Regions from separate parts of the Vreelandella indica genome, predicted to be linked through region 1. Evidence: riboswitches for the same ligand, from Rfam matches in the RefSeq annotation. Region 1 holds a riboswitch; the other holds the start of a gene.
What was found. A riboswitch is a leader RNA that binds a small molecule or an ion and turns the genes downstream of it on or off. The one in region 1 is predicted to bind thiamine pyrophosphate.
Positions count from the first base shown of each region.

Region 2: linked by a shared signal. The riboswitch ahead of tenA (thiaminase II) and the one ahead of thiM (hydroxyethylthiazole kinase) in region 1 are both predicted to bind thiamine pyrophosphate.

Region 1 covers NZ_JBANSO010000004.1:56,319-61,698, forward strand. The annotation lists gene V8L71_RS03745 (cupin domain-containing protein) at 1-508, shown strand, start outside; gene V8L71_RS03750 (DUF6164 family protein) at 517-885, opposite strand; gene gloA (lactoylglutathione lyase) at 895-1,431, opposite strand; gene V8L71_RS03760 (hypothetical protein) at 1,676-2,020, shown strand; TPP riboswitch at 2,075-2,173, shown strand; gene thiM (hydroxyethylthiazole kinase) at 2,197-3,006, shown strand; gene thiE (thiamine phosphate synthase) at 2,996-3,619, shown strand; gene V8L71_RS03775 (LysR family transcriptional regulator) at 3,616-4,536, shown strand; gene V8L71_RS03780 (DoxX family protein) at 4,601-5,035, shown strand; gene V8L71_RS03785 (DODA-type extradiol aromatic ring-opening family dioxygenase) at 5,093-5,380, shown strand, end outside.
Region 2 covers NZ_JBANSO010000003.1:79,809-85,188, reverse strand. The annotation lists gene V8L71_RS02960 (DUF262 domain-containing protein) at 1-1,573, opposite strand, end outside; TPP riboswitch at 1,854-2,013, shown strand; gene tenA (thiaminase II) at 2,093-2,776, shown strand; gene thiC (phosphomethylpyrimidine synthase ThiC) at 2,804-4,693, shown strand; gene V8L71_RS02945 (HlyD family secretion protein) at 5,112-5,380, shown strand, end outside.

The DNA.
Region 1 (5,380 bases):
GCAATTTGAGCGGCATACCCACGGCGGCGGCGAAGAGATCCTGGTGTTGGAAGGCGTGTTCGCCGATGAGCATGGGCGCTACCCAGCCGGCAGCTACTTACGAAACCCCATCGGTACCGGCCACACGCCACAGATTGGCGAGGAAGGCGCGCTGATTTTTGTCAAACTGCACCAGTTTGACCCCAACGACACGCTCCAGCTGGCGGTACCTGCGCATCGGCTTCCCTGGCAGCCGGATCGTCGCCCGCGCATTGCCTACAAGATGCTGCACACCTACAAGCAGGAGCGCACCAGCCTGGAACGGTGGTCGGCGGGCACCTCCATCACTTACCCCACGCTGCTGGGCGGCCTGGAGTTTTTGATTCTTGAAGGCAGCCTAAGCGATAGCGAGCATAGCTACACGGCGGGCACCTGGTGTCGCTACCCCAGCGGCGCAGCCCCTGCACTCACCGCCGGTGAAAATGGCGTGATGATGTACCTCAAACGCGGTCATCTGCCGCCCGCATAGCTTAGTGCTTAGCTTCGTGATAAGCCCAGAAACGGCAGCAGCGTAAGAGCCGCAATAAGCCCCACGGCTAACAGCACCAGCACCACCTGCAGCGGGTGAGCGGCCAAGCGATGCCACAATGTTTCCGCGTCGCCCCGCTCAACCGCTGCTTGATGCTCACGCTGGACGCGGTCAAGGCGCTCCGCCTGATAGGCGTCTAGCGCGGCGATAGCCGCATCATGCTGATGTGGATTACGTAGCCAGATAGCATCGACCCCCAGGCGGAAAAAGCCCGCCTGGGTTTCATAGGTATCAAAGCCATGGTCGGCCAACAGGTCACGCACTTCCATGGCCTCTTCGTCGGTAACGTGGCGCAGCCGGAACAGTAGTTCAGCCATTGGCGTGCCTCATGCGTCGCTTTTACCCGCCATCAGGTCTGCCTGAATTACTTCGATCCAGTAGCCATCCGGGTCCTTAACGAAGATAACATCCTTCATTTTGCCCTGATCAGCGCGTTTTACGAAGGTGACGTCGTGCTCGTCAAACCATGCCTGTGCCGCTGCCAAATCCGGCACGTTAAAGCAGATGTGCCCAAAGCCCTGGGGCTCGGCATTGCCATCGTGATAGGCGAAATCTTCCTGGTTTTCAGTCCCCCAGTTGTGGGTCAATTCCAACAGCCCCTTCTGGCTAAACGTCCATACGGTACGCGCGTCAGTCTCTTCCGGCACGCTGTCGCTCGGCTCCACGTTGGCTAAAAAGTAGAGCGAGAACTGCATCTCCTCGAAATCCAGCCGCCGCAGTACCTGCATGCCAAACACTTTTGAGTAGAACGCCAGCGCCCGCTCGGGGTCTTTGACCCGCAGCATGGTGTGGTTTAAACGGAATCCTTGGGTTTGAGGCGGTGTATCGACGACACCAGGATGCTGCTCACCTTGAAAACTCATCACGCTCTCCTGTCGCTAATACTGTTCATTGACTCTATTGAGCCTCACATACCGCTTACCATGGGGGCTTTATTGCCAGAATGCTAGCCCTTACAAGCACGTAGGCAGTGTCGTATCGGGGCACCGGTAAGCGCACTAGCAATCCTAAACAAAAACCCTACACTTATTATCCATAAGATTTACAAAAGAAGTTCCCGCCACATGATCGATGCCCCTGATTGAGGGCGTCCTTCAGGAGGTTTTTATGACTGCGATTGATATGACGCTGGGTGATCACTTAACCCTCAAGCAACTTTCCAATGCGCTTCACAACGGCTTTTCGCCCATTGTTGAAGTGGAGTCGATGGATGGGATTTACAGAGTGCGCTTTCATCACGCTAACGGCGTGTCTGACCTCAGTGATAACAAAGGGCACGTCAGTACTTTTCTCGGCACGGGTGAAATCCGCGATACCTTAGGCCAACTTGGCTTGACCCACGGCGTGCTGACCTTCGCTGACCAGTGCGGTGACGAAATGATTGGGATAGAGGGGAAAGCCATAACGCCTGACGAGATGCTCACCTACGGCACGCGTATTTCGTTTCGTTAGATTGCCATCGTCTGTATCCAGGGGTTTACAGGGCTACTCCAGGCAAGGATAGTAAGCGCTCGACAGGGGCGCCCTCCGTTACGGTTGGGCTGAGACGCACCCTTTGAACCTGAACCGGATAACACCGGCGTAGGGAGTCATGGTACCGCTTACCACCTCCCCGCCGGGAGGATGCTATGACCCTACCTCCGCTTGGCGATTACCTTGCAACGCTGCGCGCAGTGACACCGTTAGTCCATTGCATGACCAATTATGTCGCCATGAACAGCACGGCCAACCTGTTGCTAGCCACGGGCGCGTCACCCGCAATGCTGCATGCTCCAGAGGAAGTGGCAGAGTTCACCGCTATTTCTGCCGGGCTGTCGATCAACATTGGTACCATCTCTGCCCACTGGGCGGACGCGATGTTGACCGCAGCGGCCACCGCCAGCCAGCACTCGATTCCCTGGGTATTAGATCCTGTCGCCGTTGGCGCGACCCGCTATCGACAATCGCTGTGCACGCGGTTACTCGCGTTAAAGCCTAGCGTGATTCGTGGCAATGCCTCTGAAATTCTGGCGCTTAATGGGTTAGCCAACCAAGGCCGCGGCGTGGACTCGACAGCTGCCGCCGACCAAGCCATAGACGCAGCGATAGCGCTAGCGCAAAAACATGGCTGCGTTGTCGCGATGACCGGTGAAAGCGACTGGGTGACGAATGGCACACAGCACTATCGTATTAACGGTGGCCACCCCTTAATGCCCCGTGTCACAACGTTAGGCTGCGGCCTTAGCGCACTGGTCACCGCCTTTGTTGCGGCCAACCGTGAAGCCCCGCTGGAAGCCACCGCCGCGGCGCTAGGCTGCTTTGCCGTCGCTGGCGAGCGGGCGGGCAGTACTGCTCAGGGCCCAGGCAGTTTCCAAGTCGCTCTGCTGGATGCGCTTTATCAACTTACCCCTGACGACCTCTCTGCTCATACTCAGTTGGAGTCACTCCATGCCGTATGATCTATCGCTTTATTTGGTGACCGACACTGCGCTTTGCGACGATTATGGCCTAGAGCAGACGGTTGAAGCAGCGGTAAGAGGTGGTGTGACCATCGTGCAGCTACGCGATAAGCATGCCAGCGATGAACAGATGGTTACTCAGGCCAAGCGGCTAAAAGCACTGCTGGCAGGCACCGGGGTGCCGCTCATCATTAACGACCGTTTACAGGTAGCGCTAGAGAGTCAGGCAGATGGCCTGCATGTCGGTCAGAGCGATGCCGCTGTTCAGGAAGCACGCCGAGCGCTAGGTGAACAGGCGATTATTGGCCTGTCGATCAATACCCTCGCTCAGCTCCAAGCGGCGCCCATGGCGTTAATTGATTACGTTGGCATTGGGCCCGTGTTTGCAACAGTGAGCAAACAGGACCACGCCCAGCCTATCGGCTTTGGCGGCTTGGCTTCGCTGGTCAAAGCGTGCCCACTGCCCAGCGTGGCGATTGGTGGGTTGAAAGCTGAGCATGCCATTAGTGTGCAGCGGGCGGGAGCGAACGGATTAGCGGTGATTTCAGCCATTTGCGGCCAACCCGATCCTTTCCAGGCGGCACGCGCCTTTCAGGTCGCTGCTGCGTCATGAACCAAATAGAGCATATCGTTGCTTTCGTGCGAGTCGCCGAGCTGGGTAGCTATACCCGGGCAGCTGAAGCACTCGATATTTCGCGTACCCGCGTGTCGCGTCAGGTCATGGCACTGGAGAAGGCACTCGGGGCGCGACTGATACAGCGCACTACGCGTCGCCTGCATCTCACGGAAGCAGGAGAGCGCTATTTAATGCGCGCCCAGGGTGTGCTGCAAGCGCTCGATGAAGCCGCTGCTGAAGTTGGCCAAGGTACCAGCGATGTGCGCGGCCGTTTACGCGTAAATGGGCCCATGAGTTTTGGTACCCGCTACTTAACGCCACTCGTCACCCAGTTTATGCTTACCCACCCGGCGCTTGACGTGCGCCTGGACCTTAATGACCGTCGCGTTGATCTACTTGAAGAGGGTTATGACGTGGCGATCCGTATCGGCAGCCTGCCCGACTCCAGCCTGGTGGCACGCCGCCTGACCCGCTGCCGTTTGCTGTTTTGTGCCTCCCCTGAGTATCTTGCCACCCACGGCGAACCCGTTAGCGTTAACGACCTTAATGAGCACCGCTGCCTGCGATATCGTAGTGGCCAGCAGAGCGCTGACTGGCAAATTGCTACGCAGTCTTTGACGGTTAATGGCCCACTGGAGAGCAATAATGGTGATGTACTGACCCAGGCTGCTGAAGCGGGCTTAGGCATCGCACAACAGCCCAGTTTTCTGGTCACGGAGAGTATTGTCAGCGGGCGGTTAGTGCCGATTTTAACCGACGAGCCCGCGGTGCGGCTCGACGTTCACGCGCTCTACCCTGCCCGGCGGTATCTGCCCGCCAAGGTGGAGCGCTTTATCGATCTGCTTACCGAGGCGTGGGGAGATCCACCTATTTGGGAACAGGCGATTGGATTATCGCCTATTACGCAACAGTGATGTGCATAACGCGCTGATTATCTCACCCTGGCCTAGCTGTAAAGTAGCTCCATCAACCACACAGATGGAAGCTCCTCAAATGACGACTCAATCATCACTTACGGCCACTCCCTCTCTACAGCCTTATGCTATTACGCTTCTGCGCATCAGCCTCGGCGTTATGGCCCTCGCTCACGGTTTGCTCAAAGTGTTGGTATTTACCGTACCGGGTACGGTCGGCTATTTTGAGTCACTGGGTTTGCCGGGGGTCTTAGCCTACTTAACCATTGCTGCTGAAGTGGGCGGTGGGATAGCCCTTCTGCTCGGCGTATACACTCGCTGGGTAAGCCTAGCACTGGTACCGGTACTGCTGGGTGCCGCTTGGGTACACTTGGGTAACGGTTGGATGTTCTCGAATGCTGGTGGCGGTTGGGAATTCCCGGTGTTTTGGACGCTGGCCCTCATTACTCAAGCGGGTTTAGGAAGTGGTCACTGGGTGTTAAACCGTCGCTTCGCCTAACCTCATCACCGGCGCTTGCTCCACCGCAAGCGCCGGTACTACCGTGGAGATCTACCCATGTTACCTAGTCTATTTATTTCCCATGGTTCACCCATGCTGGCGCTGAATAAAACATCTGCCCATACGTTTCTGCGTGAACTTGGCAGTCAGCTCTCGCCTAAAGCGGTGGTAGTGGTTTCGGCGCACTGGGAGAGCAGCGAGCTACAGGTCAGTAGCAGCGCCAAACCGAAGACGATTCACGATTTTGGTGGCTTTCCGCAGGCGCTTTTTGATTTGCAATATGCCGCCCCTGGCGACCCTGAACTGGCTGAACGGCTGGCCGTGTTGTTGGGCGCCAAACCGGTA
Region 2 (5,380 bases), on a different contig from region 1:
CTTTATTCTTCAGCTTATGGCCATTCGTACTTGCATCAGTTAAAAGCAAATTTCCCACATTACCAATGATTTCAGGGTTTACTCCTTGTTTGGCTTTTGACTCAGGGATTAGGTGTTCAACTGTCAGGTTTCCATGATGAATATCTAAACCACTCAACTGGTTACCTAAAAGCTTACAAAGTGAGTACTTAATGATGCTTTTATACTTAGTTCTATTTGATAGATAGTTCAACTCTAAAAACTTGACCTCAAACTCACTATATGACGGAAGCTTTTCTTTTAGCTTTCTTGTTATACTTGATAAAACTTTTTGCACAGAATCATTGTCGTGAGCTTTTGACAAATCAATAGAATGTTGTGAGTACATCGTCGCTATACTCCCTGAAGATCTTTGCTGAGTAATGGCATTAAAAACAAAGTGAAAATGCTCAATTCTCTTCAGAGTTGTTTTAAGCTGCTTAAGTGATACTTTTCCATTTGAATAGGCTACGAGCAAGGACAATACAAAAGACGATTGCTGCTTAACTTTAAAACCATTTAAGGCAGTCAATGATTGCTGGACTTCATATTGTTCTTTTCCCCAACCAGAGCTCTCTGGGCTAAGCATCTTCGAGTAACTTACAGCATGCTCACTCAAGTCTTTTAGCAAAACCCTTGCGTTACCCAAGTCCTTATTTATATAACGTTTAATGAGAGAAAACAGTTTTTTATCTGTCGTATACTCATGCTTAGAAATCCAGTAGTGCAATAAGAATGTATCAATAACACTACTATCAGAAATATCATCAAAGCGTTTTACTAAGCGATTCCATGCTTCTTTCGGGCTATCAAGTGTTGAATGAGTATTTTTAATAGTTTTCAACACTAAATTTTTCACAAGATCAGAGGTTTTTAAGTCTCGACCGCGAGCATTAAGTGTTTCAAAAATCAAATAAGCATCATCCTCGTTATCTAATTGGATAAAAACCAACTTAAGCGATAAAAACTTATCTCTTAGCTCTTTTAACTTAAGAACAGGATCAGTATGTGCAAAAAACTCAATCTGAGAGCCAGCCGTTTGATGCAAGGGTATAAGTTGCCCTAGCTTTTGCGTTAAAAGCTCATAGGCAAACTTTAAATTTGATTCTTCCACACCAACTTCACAATCTATCTTGATATCAGAGCTTGATTCATCAAATGACTGAATATGGTTCTGTAAATATGGAAATGAAGTTTCTGCGTTAAGTACAAACTCATTCACATAGTCATTATTGGGGGTTTCAATAAACTTATGAACACCCTTTGCAAGATTTTCTTCGCCTAACTTTAAAAATGCATCTCTAATTACTGATAAAACTATTGTTATAGTTGTTAGTCGCTGCTGTCCATCAACAATACCAAAGTATGGCTTACTTGCCTGATAAACAACCATTGACCCAATAAAGTAACTATCACTCTTATCGCCAATAATATCAGACCAAAAATTATCCACTTCATCTTTACCCCATGAATAGGGGCGTTGGAATCTAGGTATTTTGAAATAACCAGAAGAAAAAACTTCTTGAACTTCTTTATCGCTTGCTTCTATCTTCATTAAAATAGCTCTTATAAAAAATAATTTTCACCTATTAATACACTCAAGCGAATATAGGCAGCTAGAGATGCATGCTAAATATACTTAGCCACACAGCTTCAATAAACGCGACGGCACATTAACTGGGGGTTTGCAGCCACCAATTTGACTCTACCCATAGACTCCCTTTATAGCAAAGCCAATTTTGGCCGCTTAACCAAAAGTCGCAGCTTGCACGATTTTTTATCTCCAATCATGCCCCCTTGCATCTCCCCCATCCGCAGCCTAGACTCCGCTAACGAACAGCTTGACGGGGTGCCGGTGAAATCCGGCTGAGATGGCGCAGGGCTAGCATTTTTGCTGCCGAGCGCTGGTCCCGCTGAACCTGATCCGGCTAATGCGCTGCTGCTCACATGAGTTGCGGCGCGGGTACCGGCGTAGGGATCAAGCGATGGCCGCGGCGCTCCTTTACGCCACCTTTCCGTGCCATTTCCTCGATCTTTTTCGCCTGCCCTCCGGATCATTACTACCGGAGGCATCATGGGCTACCGCTTTACCGATCTCACCACCGCCTGCCAGCAAGATTGGCGCGCCTATATTGAGCACGATTTTGTGCGTCAGTTGGGCAATGCCACGCTGCCTGAGGCGTCGTTTCGCCACTACCTGAAACAGGATTACCTGTTTTTGATCCACTTCGCCCGCGCCTACGCGCTGGCCGCCTATAAAAGCCCCACCCTGGCGGATCTGCGCCAAGCCCATGAAGGCTTGAAAGCCATTGTGGACGTGGAGCTGGGCCTGCATGTGGGCTTTTGTCAGGAGTGGGGGATTTCCGAGCAAGAACTGGCGGAGCTTCCCGAAGCCAGAGCGACGCTGGCCTACACCCGCTATGTATTAGATACCGGCAACCGTGGCGACCTGCTCGATTTGCATGTGGCATTAGCCCCTTGCCTAGTGGGCTATGGCGAAATCGCCAATTGGCTAAACGCCCAGCCTTCCACGCTGCGCGGTAAACAAAACCCCTTTGATGCCTGGATTGCCATGTACGAAGGCGAGGAGTTTCAGGCTGCCATGCAGGCGGAGCTTGAATGGCTCAACGCCCGCCTTGCCGATGTGACCCCCGCCCGCTTTAAAGAGCTTGCCAAGATATTCCGCGATGCCACCCGCCTGGAAATCGACTTCTGGCAGATGGGCCTAGAGCTGATAGACGAAGACCTCTCTCATTAATTACTAACAACTAAAAGGAACCAATCCATGAGCAAAACGAGCCATTTTCTAGCCGAAACCGCCCAGGTCGATGCCGCCGCCATTGCGCCGCTGCCCGCTTCGCGCAAGGTGTACGTGGAAGGCTCGCGGCCAGATATTCGCGTACCGTTTCGGGAAATCACCCTCTCGCCCACCAAAACCAGCAGCATTGACGAAGAGAACCCGCCGCTGCTGGTGTACGACACCTCCGGCCCCTATACCGACCCCGATGCTCTGATTGATCTACGTCAGGGCCTGCCCGCCCTGCGCCGCGCTTGGATTGAAGAGCGCAACGACACCGAATTCCTATCAGGCCCCACGTCTGATTACGGTAACCGTCGCGCCAACGACCCGACGCTTGCCCAGCTGCGCTTTGATTTAACCCGCACACCACGCCGGGCTAAAGCAGGCAAGAACGTGACTCAACTGCACTACGCCCGCCAAGGGATTATTACCCCGGAAATGGAGTTTATCGCGCTACGGGAAAACCAGCGTCGCCAAACGTTAGGTACCGCTGAGGTAGAGCGGATACTGGGCCATCAGCACCCCGGCCAAAGCTTTGGTGCCAGCTTGCCGGATGAGATTACCCCTGAATTCGTGCGTGATGAAGTCGCCCGCGGGCGGGCGATTATTCCCAATAATATCAACCACCCGGAAAGCGAGCCGATGATTATTGGCCGTAACTTCCTGGTCAAGATTAACGGCAACCTGGGCAACTCGGCGGTCACCTCTTCCATTGAAGAGGAGGTGGATAAGATGACCTGGGGCATCCGCTGGGGCGCGGACACCATTATGGATCTCTCCACTGGGCAGAACATCCACGAAACCCGCGAGTGGATTCTGCGCAACTCGCCGGTGCCGATTGGCACGGTGCCTATCTATCAGGCGCTGGAGAAGGTCAATGGTGTTGCCGAAGACCTCACCTGGGAAGTCTTCCGCGATACGCTGATCGAGCAGGCCGAACAGGGCGTGGACTACTTCACCATTCACGCCGGGGTACTGCTGCGCTATGTGCCGCTCACCGCCAAACGAGTCACCGGCATTGTTAGCCGCGGCGGGTCGATCATGGCCAAGTGGTGTCTGTACCATCACCAGGAGAGCTTCCTGTACACCCACTTCGAGGACATCTGCGAGATCTGCAAGCAGTACGATGTGGCGTTCTCCCTCGGCGATGGTCTGCGCCCCGGCTCGGTGGCGGATGCCAACGACGAAGCGCAAATGGCGGAGCTCAAGACCCTTGGCGAGCTGACCCATATCGCCTGGAAACACGATGTGCAGGTGATGATCGAAGGTCCCGGCCACGTGCCCATGCACTTGGTGAAAGAGAACATGGATAAGCAGCTGGAGTACTGCGACGAAGCGCCCTTCTATACCCTTGGGCCGCTGGTGACGGATATCGCTCCCGGCTACGATCATATTACCTCGGGTATTGGGGCAGCGATGATCGGCTGGTTTGGCTGCGCCATGCTCTGCTACGTCACTCCGAAAGAACATCTGGGCCTGCCCAATAAAGACGATGTCAAAACCGGCATCATCACCTACAAGATTGCCGCCCACGCAGCGGACTTGGCCAAGGGCCATCCGGCGGCACAGCGGCGCGACAACGCGCTTTCCAAGGCGCGCTTCGAATTCCGTTGGGAGGACCAGTTCAACCTGGGCCTAGACCCGGATACCGCCCGTGAATACCACGATGAAACCCTGCCGAAGGATTCCGCCAAGGTGGCGCACTTCTGCTCCATGTGCGGGCCGAAGTTCTGCTCCATGAAGATCAGCCAGGAAGTGCGTGACTATGCCAATGAGCACGGCCTGAACGGTGATCAGGAAGCGGTGATGAAAGGCATGGAGGAGCAGGCGGAGAAGTTCCGCAACAAAGGGAGTGAGCTGTATCAGGAAGTTTAAATCTACCAACGCACGATAATTTACTGCTTGCTGCGGCTTTTCCCTGGGGAGCGCTAAAAAATGGCCGCAACCTCCCATCGCTTGTGTGCTCCTTTGTTTTCTAGCGCTGCCCCAAAAGTATGGCTTAACAGTAGTTTTGCGCAACGTAGCTCATTTAACATTTGAGAGTGACGAAAAAAACCTTGGTATAGCTACCCAGCTCATAGCAAATACTATCAATTAAATACCGACTAGTCGGTATTTAATTGACCTAAATCAAAATCACAATTAATAATAATAGGATAATAGAATCCGTTTATTACGTTCTGTGATGCGCCACCGCTGGCACAGAGCGACGAGCTTAAGCCCTTTGGCCCTGGCCCATCCTCTGAGCTGCTCATCAATCGTCTGGCCATCCGCCAACCGAGGATGCAACATTATGAAGTTCAGCAGTAAAAGACAGTGGTTCAAGGGCCTGGCAGCCATAGTTGTTATAGGCATCGCGGCCTGGTTGACCTGGTGGGAACTGCAGCCGGAGGGCCTAGGCGAGGGCATCACCCAAGGCAACGGGCGCATCGAAGCCACCGAGATCGATATCGCCACTCGGGTCGCCGGTCGCCTCGAAGAAGTACTGGTCGAGGAAGGCGAGTTCGTCGAGGCCGGCCAAACGGTGGCCCGCATGGATACCGCCACCCTGGCGGCCGAGCT